Regions from separate parts of the Kitasatospora sp. NPDC052896 genome, predicted to be linked through region 3. Evidence: predicted binding sites of a transcription regulator. Region 3 holds the regulator's gene; each other region holds the start of a gene.
The links. The regulator HrcA, encoded in region 3, represses chaperone genes, less so after heat shock. The targets are predictions, from matches to a motif close to TTNGCACTCNGNNNNNCNGAGTGCNAA.
Positions count from the first base shown of each region.

Region 1: a site for HrcA is predicted at 1,962-1,988, ahead of ACIGXM_RS08355 (FmdB family zinc ribbon protein). Genes of this name have one in related genera too.
Region 2: a site for HrcA is predicted at 2,059-2,085, ahead of groL (chaperonin GroEL). Genes of this name have one in related genera too.

Region 1 covers NZ_JBITZU010000002.1:498,747-502,017, reverse strand. Annotated here, with positions in the region: gene ACIGXM_RS08370 (protease pro-enzyme activation domain-containing protein) at 1-546, shown strand, start outside; gene ACIGXM_RS08365 (hypothetical protein) at 672-890, shown strand; gene ACIGXM_RS08360 (hypothetical protein) at 937-1,338, opposite strand; gene ACIGXM_RS08355 (FmdB family zinc ribbon protein) at 1,606-1,950, opposite strand; gene ACIGXM_RS08350 (MFS transporter) at 2,081-3,271, opposite strand, start outside.
Region 2 covers NZ_JBITZU010000024.1:69,793-73,063, reverse strand. Annotated here, with positions in the region: gene ACIGXM_RS30820 (hypothetical protein) at 1-186, opposite strand, end outside; gene groL (chaperonin GroEL) at 280-1,902, opposite strand; gene ACIGXM_RS30810 (cold-shock protein) at 2,218-2,421, opposite strand; gene ACIGXM_RS30805 (MoaD/ThiS family protein) at 2,925-3,203, opposite strand; gene thrC (threonine synthase) at 3,247-3,271, opposite strand, start outside.
Region 3 covers NZ_JBITZU010000013.1:60,624-63,894, forward strand. Annotated here, with positions in the region: gene dnaJ (molecular chaperone DnaJ) at 1-1,057, opposite strand, end outside; gene hrcA (heat-inducible transcriptional repressor HrcA) at 1,139-2,302, opposite strand; gene htpX (zinc metalloprotease HtpX) at 2,614-3,271, shown strand, end outside.

The DNA of each region.
Region 1 (3,271 bases), on a different contig from region 3:
GGTTCGGACGACGCCGGCAACGGCGGCACCTCGGTGGACTTCCCGGCCTCCGACCCGTACACCACGGGCGTCGGCGGCACCACGCTGACCACCTCCTCCTCGGGTGCGTGGAGCAAGGAGACCGCCTGGAGCGGCAGCGGCGGCGGGATCTCCTCGTACTTCAGCACGCCGAGCTTCCAGAGCAAGGTCAACACCGGCAAGTTCCGCGACGTGCCGGACGTGGCCGCCGCCGCCGACCCGTCCACCGGCTGGGCGGTCTACAGCCAGGGGAGCTGGGCCGAGTTCGGCGGGACCAGCGCGGCGGCGCCGAACTGGGCGGCCTTCGTGGCCGTCTACAACAGCGAGGCCAAGGCCAAGGGCAAGTCCTCCTTCGGGTTCGCGAACAGCACCATCTACAACCTGGCCTCCTCCAGCTCCTACTCGTCGGCCTTCCACGACGTGAAGTCCGGCAGCAACGGGGCGTACAGCGCGGGCACCGGCTACGACAAGGTCACCGGTTGGGGCACCTACAACGGGGCCAACTTCCTCAAGGCCAAGCTCGGCTGAGCCAGCCGGCCAGCGGCGCGGCAGCACGGCAGCACAACCGCGGGGGTCGGACGGTCGTCCGGCCCCCGCGGTCGTCCTAGGCTGGACGGGGACGGGCGAGGCCCGACGAGACCGGAGGCGGGACGATGGCTGGGCAGGACGAGAAGCGGGAACCGACGGGCGGGCGGACGCCGGAGGCAGAGCAGCGGGCGACCACCGCGCCGAAGACCGCCAAGCTCGTCTTCAGCGACCCGCTGAGCCGTCCGTCGCGGGACGACACCGATGCCGGCTGGGGCGATTCCGGCAGCGGCGGACGGGACCTCGACTGGTACCTGAGCCAGCGCCCGCCCCACCACGGCGGCTGAACGGCACGGCGGCCGAGCGGAACAGCGGCCGACCGGCCCGACCAGCTCAGGGACCGGTGGCGCAGCGCGGTGAGCCGGTCGCGGCCACGTCCGCCCGGGCGCTCGCCGGCGCGGTGGGCGGCGGCGTTCCCGGCGGTGCCGGGCCGACGGCCAGTGCCGTCGCGGCGGCGAGCAGGCCGCCGGCCAGCAGCCCCGGTCGGTGCCGGACCGCCTGCCACAGGCGGTACCGCCGGCTCGCCCCGCAGCGGATCGGTGCGAAGTCGTGGACGACCTGCCGCGGCGGGATGGACGACCGCGCGCGCGGCACGGCCGGCCGGGAGGCAGCCGGACCGGGAGCGGGCTCCGGGGTCGGGACGGGGGCCCGTACGGGCGGCGGGGTGGCGAGGACGAGGGGACCTTCGGGGCCGCTCGGTCGACCGCTGGGGTGGGTGGTCAGGTCGCTGGACATGGGATCCGGCACCGCCTCACTGGATGGAGAGCACGACGGGGAGTGCGAACGAGTCCCGGAGAACCCGCTTGCCGGATCAGGTTGACCCGCCCCGCCCCACGGCCGGCGGATTTTCCCCTTCCCTGTGGAAAACCCCGGGGGTGTGGACAACTCCGCACCCCCCCCGCATGGCCCACGCCGCCCCCGAACAGCACAGAACCCCTGGTGGGCCACCCCGTCCGGGGCGACCCACCAGGGGCCTGCGGTATGACGAATGCGGTGCCGCGGTCAGGCCGAGGCGGAGCCGCCCGAGGAGGACGACGACGCGGCGGCCGACGACGAGCCAGCCGACGACGAGGAGCTCGCGGCGGACGAGCCCGATCCGTTCGACGAGGCCCCGGAGGACCCGTTGGTCGACGCGGACGACGAGGAGGAGCCCACCGAGCTGCTGGAGGAGGACCGGCTGTCCGTCCGGTAGAAGCCCGAGCCCTTGAAGACCACGCCGACCGCGGAGAAGACCTTGCGCAGGCGTCCCTGGCATTGCGGGCACTCGGTCAGGGCCTCGTCGGTGAACTTCTGCACCGCCTCAAGGCCGCTGCCGCACTCGGTGCACTGGTACTGGTACGTGGGCACTTGTCTTCCTCCTGGCACTCTCGCCTGATGAGTGCTAACGACGGTCCATGATGCGGTATTCCGCTGGATCAGTCCAGCGCTTCGGGTCGGGGCACCCAGGTGAAGGCCCTGCGGAGGCGTGCGGAGCCCCTCAGCCCTCCCCGACCCTCGCGAGCTGCTGCTGCGGGCCGGCCCCGCCCTTGGCAACGGTACGGCTCGCGGCCCCCGGAGCGACGAGCAGCCGCCGCAACGTGACCAGCGCCACCAGCCCGGCACCCGCACCGGTGACCGGAACCAGGAACCCGGTCCACGCCCCGTGAGCGTCGATCAGCATCCCGGCCACCGTCGAGCCGACCGCCAGGCCCAGCCCGATCGCCCCGGTCAGCCAGGTGAAGGCCTCGGTCTTGGCGCCGTCCGCGACCAGCGACTCGACCAGCGTGTACCCGGTGATCAGGGTCGGCGCGATGGCGAACCCGCAGACCAGGCCGGCCACGGCCAGCGCGGTCAGGTTGGGCATCGCCCAGAGCGTCGAGCAGCCGAGCACCAGCAGCGCGTAGCTGATCAGCATCCGCTGCCGGGCCGCCCGGCGCCAGGAGACCATGCCGTAGCAGGCCCCGGCCAGCATCGAGCCGCCGGCGAAGATCCCGTAGACCGTGCCGCTGAGATCGCTCTGGCCGACCGACCCGGCGAACGCGGTCACCGATACCTGCATGCCCCCGAAGACGGAGCCGACCCCGAGGAACGTGCCGGCCAGCAGCCGGACGCCCGGTGAGGCGAGTGCCGAGGCGCGGCCGGTGCCGGGCACCCTGGGGTGCCGGGCCGGGGCCGTCCGGCGCTGCGCGGCGAACGCCAGTCCGCCGACCACGGTGAGCGCCGCCTCGGCAACCAGTCCGGCGGAGGGAGAGACTCCGGTCGCGATGGCGCTGGCGATGACCGGACCTACCACGAAGGTGAACTCGTCCGTCACCGACTCGAACGCGAAGGCCGTGTTCAGGTAGCCCGGCGGCTGGTCGGCCAGCTTGGCCACCCAGCGCGCCCGGACCATCGCGCCGATCTGCGGGATGGTGGCACCGGCCGGCGCGGCGGCCACGAAGAGCGTCCAGAGCGGCGCGTGGCCCAGCGCCAGCGCGATCAGCGCGCCGACCGAGACGGCGTGCACCAGCACGGTCGGCACCAGCACGGCGGCCTGCCCGAACCGGTCGGCCAGCCGGCCGGTCTGCGGGCCGACCAGGGCCTGCGCCACGGCGGAGATCGCCGCGACCGCGCCGGCCGAGCCGTAGGAGCCGTAGGTCTGCTCGACCAGCAGCACGATGCCCAGGCTGAGCATGGCGTACGGCAGTCG
Region 2 (3,271 bases), on a different contig from region 3:
TCCCGCAACCCACTTGGCGGCCGGAAACGCCTCGGTGCTCAGCTCGATCCCGAACGGTTCGGGCAACGCCACCGGCTGCCCGAAGGGCACCCGGGTGCTCCGCCGGTACGTCCCGCCCTCCGGCTCGGCGAAGAGCGTCACGGTCGGCCCCTCCGCGTCGAAGCGGTGCGCAGCGTGGGCGTCCACCAGACCCTGGGCACGGAGAACGCCGCGAGGGCGGCCCCCTTCAACGGGGGCCGCCCTCGCGGACGGGGTCGAACGACCGATCCTGAGGCAGGATCAGAAGTCCATGTCACCGCCCGGCATGCCGCCCGGGGCGCCCGCGGCGGCCTTCTCCGGCTTGTCGGCGATGACGGCCTCGGTGGTGAGGAAGAGCGCCGCGATGGAGGCGGCGTTCTGCAGCGCGGAGCGGGTGACCTTGGCCGGGTCGATGATGCCCGCGCCGATCAGGTCGACGTACTCGTTGGTGGCGGCGTTCAGGCCGTGACCGGCGGGGAGGTTGCGCACCTTCTCCACCACGACGCCACCCTCCAGGCCGGCGTTGGTCGCGATCTGCTTGATCGGGGCCTCCAGCGCGACCTTGACGATGTTGGCACCGGTGGCCTCGTCGCCGTCCAGCTCCAGCTTGTCGAACGCGACACCGGCCTGCAGCAGGGCCACGCCACCGCCGGCGACGATGCCCTCCTCGACGGCCGCCTTGGCGTTGCGCACGGCGTCCTCGATGCGGTGCTTGCGCTCCTTGAGCTCGACCTCGGTGGCCGCGCCGGCCTTGATGACGGCCACGCCGCCGGCCAGCTTGGCGAGGCGCTCCTGGAGCTTCTCGCGGTCGTAGTCCGAGTCGCTGGTCTCGATCTCGGCGCGGATCTGGTTGACCCGGCCGGCGACCTGCTCGCTGTCGCCGCCACCGTCGACGATGGTGGTCTCGTCCTTGGTGATGACGACCTTGCGGGCGGTGCCCAGCAGGTCCAGGCCGGCGTTCTCCAGCTTGAGGCCGACCTCCTCGGAGATCACGGTGCCGCCGGTGAGGATGGCGATGTCGCCGAGCATGGCCTTGCGGCGGTCGCCGAAGCCCGGAGCCTTGACGGCGACGGACTTGAAGGTGCCGCGGATCTTGTTGACGACCAGGGTCGACAGGGCCTCGCCCTCGACGTCCTCGGCGATGATCAGCAGCGGCTTGCCGCTCTGCATGACCTTCTCGAGGAGCGGGAGCAGGTCCTTGACCGAGCCGATCTTGGAGTTGGCGATCAGGATGTACGGGTCGTCGAACGACGCCTCCATCCGCTCCAGGTCGGTGGCGAAGTAGGCCGAGATGTAGCCCTTGTCGAAGCGCATGCCCTCGGTGAGCTCGAGCTCCAGACCGAAGGTGTTGCTCTCCTCGACGGTGATGACGCCTTCCTTGCCGACCTTGTCCATGGCCTCGGCGATCAGCTCGCCGATCTGGGTGTCGGCGGCGGAGATGGAGGCGGTGGAGGCGATCTGCTCCTTGGTCTCCACGTCCTTGGCCTGCGCCAGCAGCTGGTCGGAGACGGCCGCGACGGCCTTCTCGATGCCGCGCTTCAGGGCCATCGGGTTGGCGCCGGCCGCGACGTTGCGCAGACCCTCGCGAACGAGCGCCTGGGCCAGCACGGTGGCGGTGGTGGTGCCGTCACCCGCGACGTCGTCGGTCTTCTTGGCGACCTCCTTGACGAGCTCCGCACCGATCTTCTCGTACGGGTCCTCGAGCTCGATCTCCTTGGCGATCGAGACACCGTCGTTGGTGATCGTGGGGGCACCCCACTTCTTCTCAAGGACGACGTTGCGGCCCTTGGGGCCCAGCGTCACCTTGACGGCGTCGGCAAGCTGGTTCATGCCGCGCTCAAGGCCGCGGCGAGCTTCCTCGTCAAACGCGATGATCTTGGCCATCGGAAGTGGTCCTCCAGGACACGGTCGACTGCTCGGACCAGTGGCGCCCGCGACGGACGGCCCTGGTGTGCGGGGGTCCTGTCCCCTACCGCTCCCGGGGGCCTCACCGACCCGGTCCGTTTGTCACTCTCATGCTGCGAGTGCTAACGCCAATGATTAGCACTCCGGCATGGCGAGTGCAAGCTCCTGACCGCAAGCCACGACGAGCCGCGCGAACGGCGGCAGGCCCGCGCCACCCCCGGGAAGGGAGGTGGCACGGGCCTGCCGCAAGGGCGCCAGCTCGTGACCGAGCCGAGGCTCCGAGGTTCGGAAAGGTCAGACCGCCGCGCGGACCATGTCCGCCTGCGGGCCCTTCTGCCCCTGGGAAATCTCGAACTCGACCCGCTGGCCCTCCTCGAGGGTGCGGTAGCCGTCCATCTGGATCGCGCTGTAGTGGACGAACACGTCCGCACCACCGTCGACCGCGATGAAGCCGTAGCCCTTCTCCGCGTTGAACCACTTGACGGTGCCCTGAGCCATTCCGAACTCCCCTATTGCTGTGCTGGCCCTTCGACGGGTCCGCAGGTCGCGGACCCGGGTCTGATGGACCGGCCCGAGGAAACCCCCCTGGGCGCAGCCCTGCACGCCGCAGCGCCCCACCCCCGGGCACCTGACGGTGCCGGCGGAACAGACGAATGCGCCGACCGCGGCTGAATGTATCCGGATCGCCGCCCTGTGCAACAGGCCCACTGAACGCCAATTCGTCGGCGGCGCCAAGGGATAGGACGGGAGGAAAGCGACAGATCTCCGCAATGCACGCGGGACATAGCGGACGAATACCGCGAATTGCCCAAATAATTCTGACACGTCGCCGACATGTTCGAACGAAACGCCAATGGGGCATGTCTCATGGGACGGACAAAGCCTATGCCCTGGCGCGGACGAATCAGACAACGCCACGCACGGCGCAGGGCGCCGCACCGCCCGACGGTCCGTCAGGGTGGCGCGGCGCCCTGCACCCGCGCTGGTCGGCCCGGTGCGGCTCAGCAGCCGCCGGCCACCGCCGGGATGATGGACACGCCGGCGCCGTCCGCGATCTCGGCGGCCAGGCCACCGGCGAAGCGCACGTCGTCGTCGTTGACGTAGACGTTGACGAAGCGGCGCAGCTGGCCCGCGTCGTCCAGGATCCGGGCCGAGATGCCGGCGTGGTTCCGCTCCAGGTCCGAGATCACCTCGGCCAGGGTGGCGCCCTCGGCGGTCACCTCGGTCGCGCCGTCGGTGTAGTTGCGCAGGATGGTCGGGATGCGGACGGTGACGCTCATGACGGGGTTCTCCTCGCTCACGGAAGGGGGGATCGACGGGACCTCAGGACGCCAGGCCGGCGGCCCGG
Region 3 (3,271 bases):
GCATCACCGCGAGCCGGCGCAGCAGCTCCTCCTGCTCGGTGTCGAGCTTGGTGGGCGTCTGCACCTCGACATGCACTATCAGGTCGCCCCGGCCGCCGCCGCGCAGGTGGGTGACGCCCCGCCCGTGCAGCGGGATCGACTGGCCGGACTGGGTGCCGGGCCGGATGTCGACCTCCTCCAGACCGTCCAGGGTCTGCAGCGGCACCTGGGTGCCGAGCGCCGCGGCGGTCATCGGGATGGTCACCGTGCAGTGCAGGTCGTCGCCGCGGCGCTGGAAGACCGCGTGGTTGGTCTCGGCGATCTCGACGTAGAGGTCGCCGGCCGGGCCGCCGCCGGGGCCGACCTCGCCCTCGCCGGCCAGCTGGATCCGGGTGCCGTTGTCGACCCCGGCCGGGATCTTGACGGTGAGCGTGCGGCGGGCGCGCACCCGGCCGTCGCCGGCGCACTCGGGGCACGGGGTCGGCACGACCGTGCCGAAGCCCTGGCACTGCGGGCAGGGGCGGGAGGTCATGACCTGGCCCAGGAAGGACCGGGTGACCTGGGAGACCTCGCCCTTGCCGCGGCACATGTCACAGGTCTGCGCGGAGGTGCCGGGGGCCGCGCCCTCGCCGCTGCAGGTGGTGCAGGTGACCGCGGTGTCGACCTGGAGTTCCTTGGTGGTGCCGAAGGCGGCCTCCTCCAGGGTGATCTCCAGCCGGATCATGGCGTCCTGGCCGCGCCGGGTGCGCGAGCGCGGGCCGCGCTGGCCCGAGGCGGCGCCGAAGAAGGCGTCCATGATGTCGGAGAAGCCGAAGCCGGCCGCGCCGGCGCCGAAGCCGCCCGCGCCGCCCCCGCCGTTCGGCGAGAGCGGGTCGCCGCCGAGGTCGTAGACCTGCCGCTTGGCGGGGTCGGAGAGCACCTCGTAGGCGGCGTTGATCTCCTTGAACCGCTCCTGCGTCTTCGGGTCCGGGTTGACGTCCGGGTGCAGTTCGCGTGCGAGGCGCCGGAACGCCTTCTTGATCTCGTCCTGCCCCGCATCCCGTCGGACGCCGAGTACCGCGTAGTAGTCCGTGGCCACCAAATGCTCCGCTTGTTCCGCCTGTAGAAGTGCTTGCGACTGGTCTCGGCCACCTGCCGGGTCCGGCAGGTGGGTGCTTCTCTACGACTCGGCCAGGATCTGGCCCACGTACCGTGCCACCGCTCGCACCGCCCCCATTGTGCCCGGATAGTCCATCCGGGTCGGGCCGATCACACCCAGTTTCGCCACGCTCTCGTCGCCCGAACCGTAACCGACCGAGACGATGGAGGTGGAATTCAGACCCTCGTAGTCGTTCTCCCGGCCGATCCGGACGGTCATCCCGGCGTCCGCCGTCTCACCCAGCAGACGGAGCAGGACGACCTGCTCCTCCAGGGCCTCCAGCACCGGCTGGATGGTCAGCGGGAAGTCGTGGCCGAACCTGGTCAGGTTGGCGGTGCCGGCCAGCATGATCCGCTCCTCGTTCTGCTCCACCAGGGACTCGAAGAGGGTCGAGAGCACGGTGGTGACGGTCGGCCGGTCGGCCGGTTCGAAGGAGGCCGGGAGGTCCTCGACCAGCGCCGGCACGTCCGGGAAGCGGCAGCCGGCGGCCCGGGCGTTCAGCCGGGTCCGCAGGTCGGCCAGGGTGGTCTCGCGGACCGGGCCCGGGCAGTCGACGACCCGCTGCTCGACCCGGCCGGTGTTGGTGATCAGCACCAGCATCACCTTGGTCGGGGCGATCAGCACCAGCTCGACGTGCCGGACCGTGGACCGGCTCAGCGACGGGTACTGCACCACCGCGACCTGACGGGTCAGCTGGGCGAGCAGCCGGACGGTGCGGGCCACCACGTCGTCGAGGTCCACCGCGCCGTCCAGGAAGTGCCGGATCGCCCGGCGCTCGGGCGCGCTCATCGGCTTGACCTCGGCCAGCCGGTCGACGAAGAGCCGGTAGCCCTTGTCGGTCGGGATCCGGCCCGCGCTGGTGTGCGGCTGCTGGATGTAGCCGTCCTCCTCCAGCGTGGCCATGTCGTTGCGGACCGTGGCCGGGGAGACGCCCAGGTTGTGCCGCTCCACCAGGGCCTTGGAGCCGACCGGCTCCTCGGTGCCCACGTAGTCCTGCACAATGGCCCGCAGCACGGCGAGCTTGCGCTCGTCCAGCGGACGGATGTCGCCGTGCGACTCGACCAGCCCGCGCGGGGTGATCGGGGGCCTGGCGCCGGACGGACGTGCGGCCCTCGCGGCCGACGGGCCGTCGGACGCCGACTCGCGCCCGGTCGGTCGGGAGCCGGACTCGGGTTCGTCGAACATGGCACGCACCTCCCTCTTCGCGCGTTGTCCTGGTGCCAGGCCTTGCGGTGTCGGTTGATCGCTTTGGCACTCTGCTCAGCAGAGTGCCAGAACGGTACCTGCCAGTGTAAGGCCCGGGTCCGACAGCAGGAACGCCCTGGCCCGGGATGCCACGCGGATCACGTCGCGTCCGGCCGGTGCGCCCGCCCCGTGGCGGGGCCCGGACCGGGCGCGACGCGCGAGCGCGGAAGCCCCGGCAGGGGTGGTGCCTGCGACCGGACGAAGTGGCAGCATCGATAGCGTTTCTAGACGGAAAGATCTGAGGAGCAACCATGTCGGCGTCTGGCCCCCACACCCGCTTCGCGCCCGACCGTGGTCTGACCGGGCGGATGGTCACCACCATGTTCCTGATCGGGCTGCTGTACGTCGGTTTCACCGGGGTGCTGATCGTGCTGCTGCGGGGGGCCTGGCCACTCGTGGTGCTGCTCGCCGGCGGGCTGTTCGTGGCGCAGTTCTGGTTCAGTGACAAGATCACCGAGCGGGCCATGGGCGCCCACGAGGTCACCCCCGAGCAGTACCCGCAGCTGCACGGCACCATTGACCGGCTCTGCGCGCTGGCCGACATGCCCAAGCCCCGGGTCGCGGTCGCCAACAACGACATGCCCAACGCCTTCGCCACCGGCCGCAACCCGCAGAACTCGGTGGTCTGCGTCACCACCGGCCTGCTGCGCCGGCTGGAGCCGGAGGAGCTGGAGGGCGTGCTCGCCCACGAGTTGTCGCACGTCGCCCACCGGGACGTCGCGGTGATGACGGTGGCCGGCTTCCTCGGCGTGCTGGCCGGTGCGATCACCCGGATCGCGCTCTACAGCGGGATGATGAGCGGCGGCAACAACCGGAACAACAACAACGACAACTCCGCCGCGATCGCGATGATCCTCATCCCGCTGGTGTCGATGGTGGTCTACGCGATCAGCTTCCTGCTCACCCGGC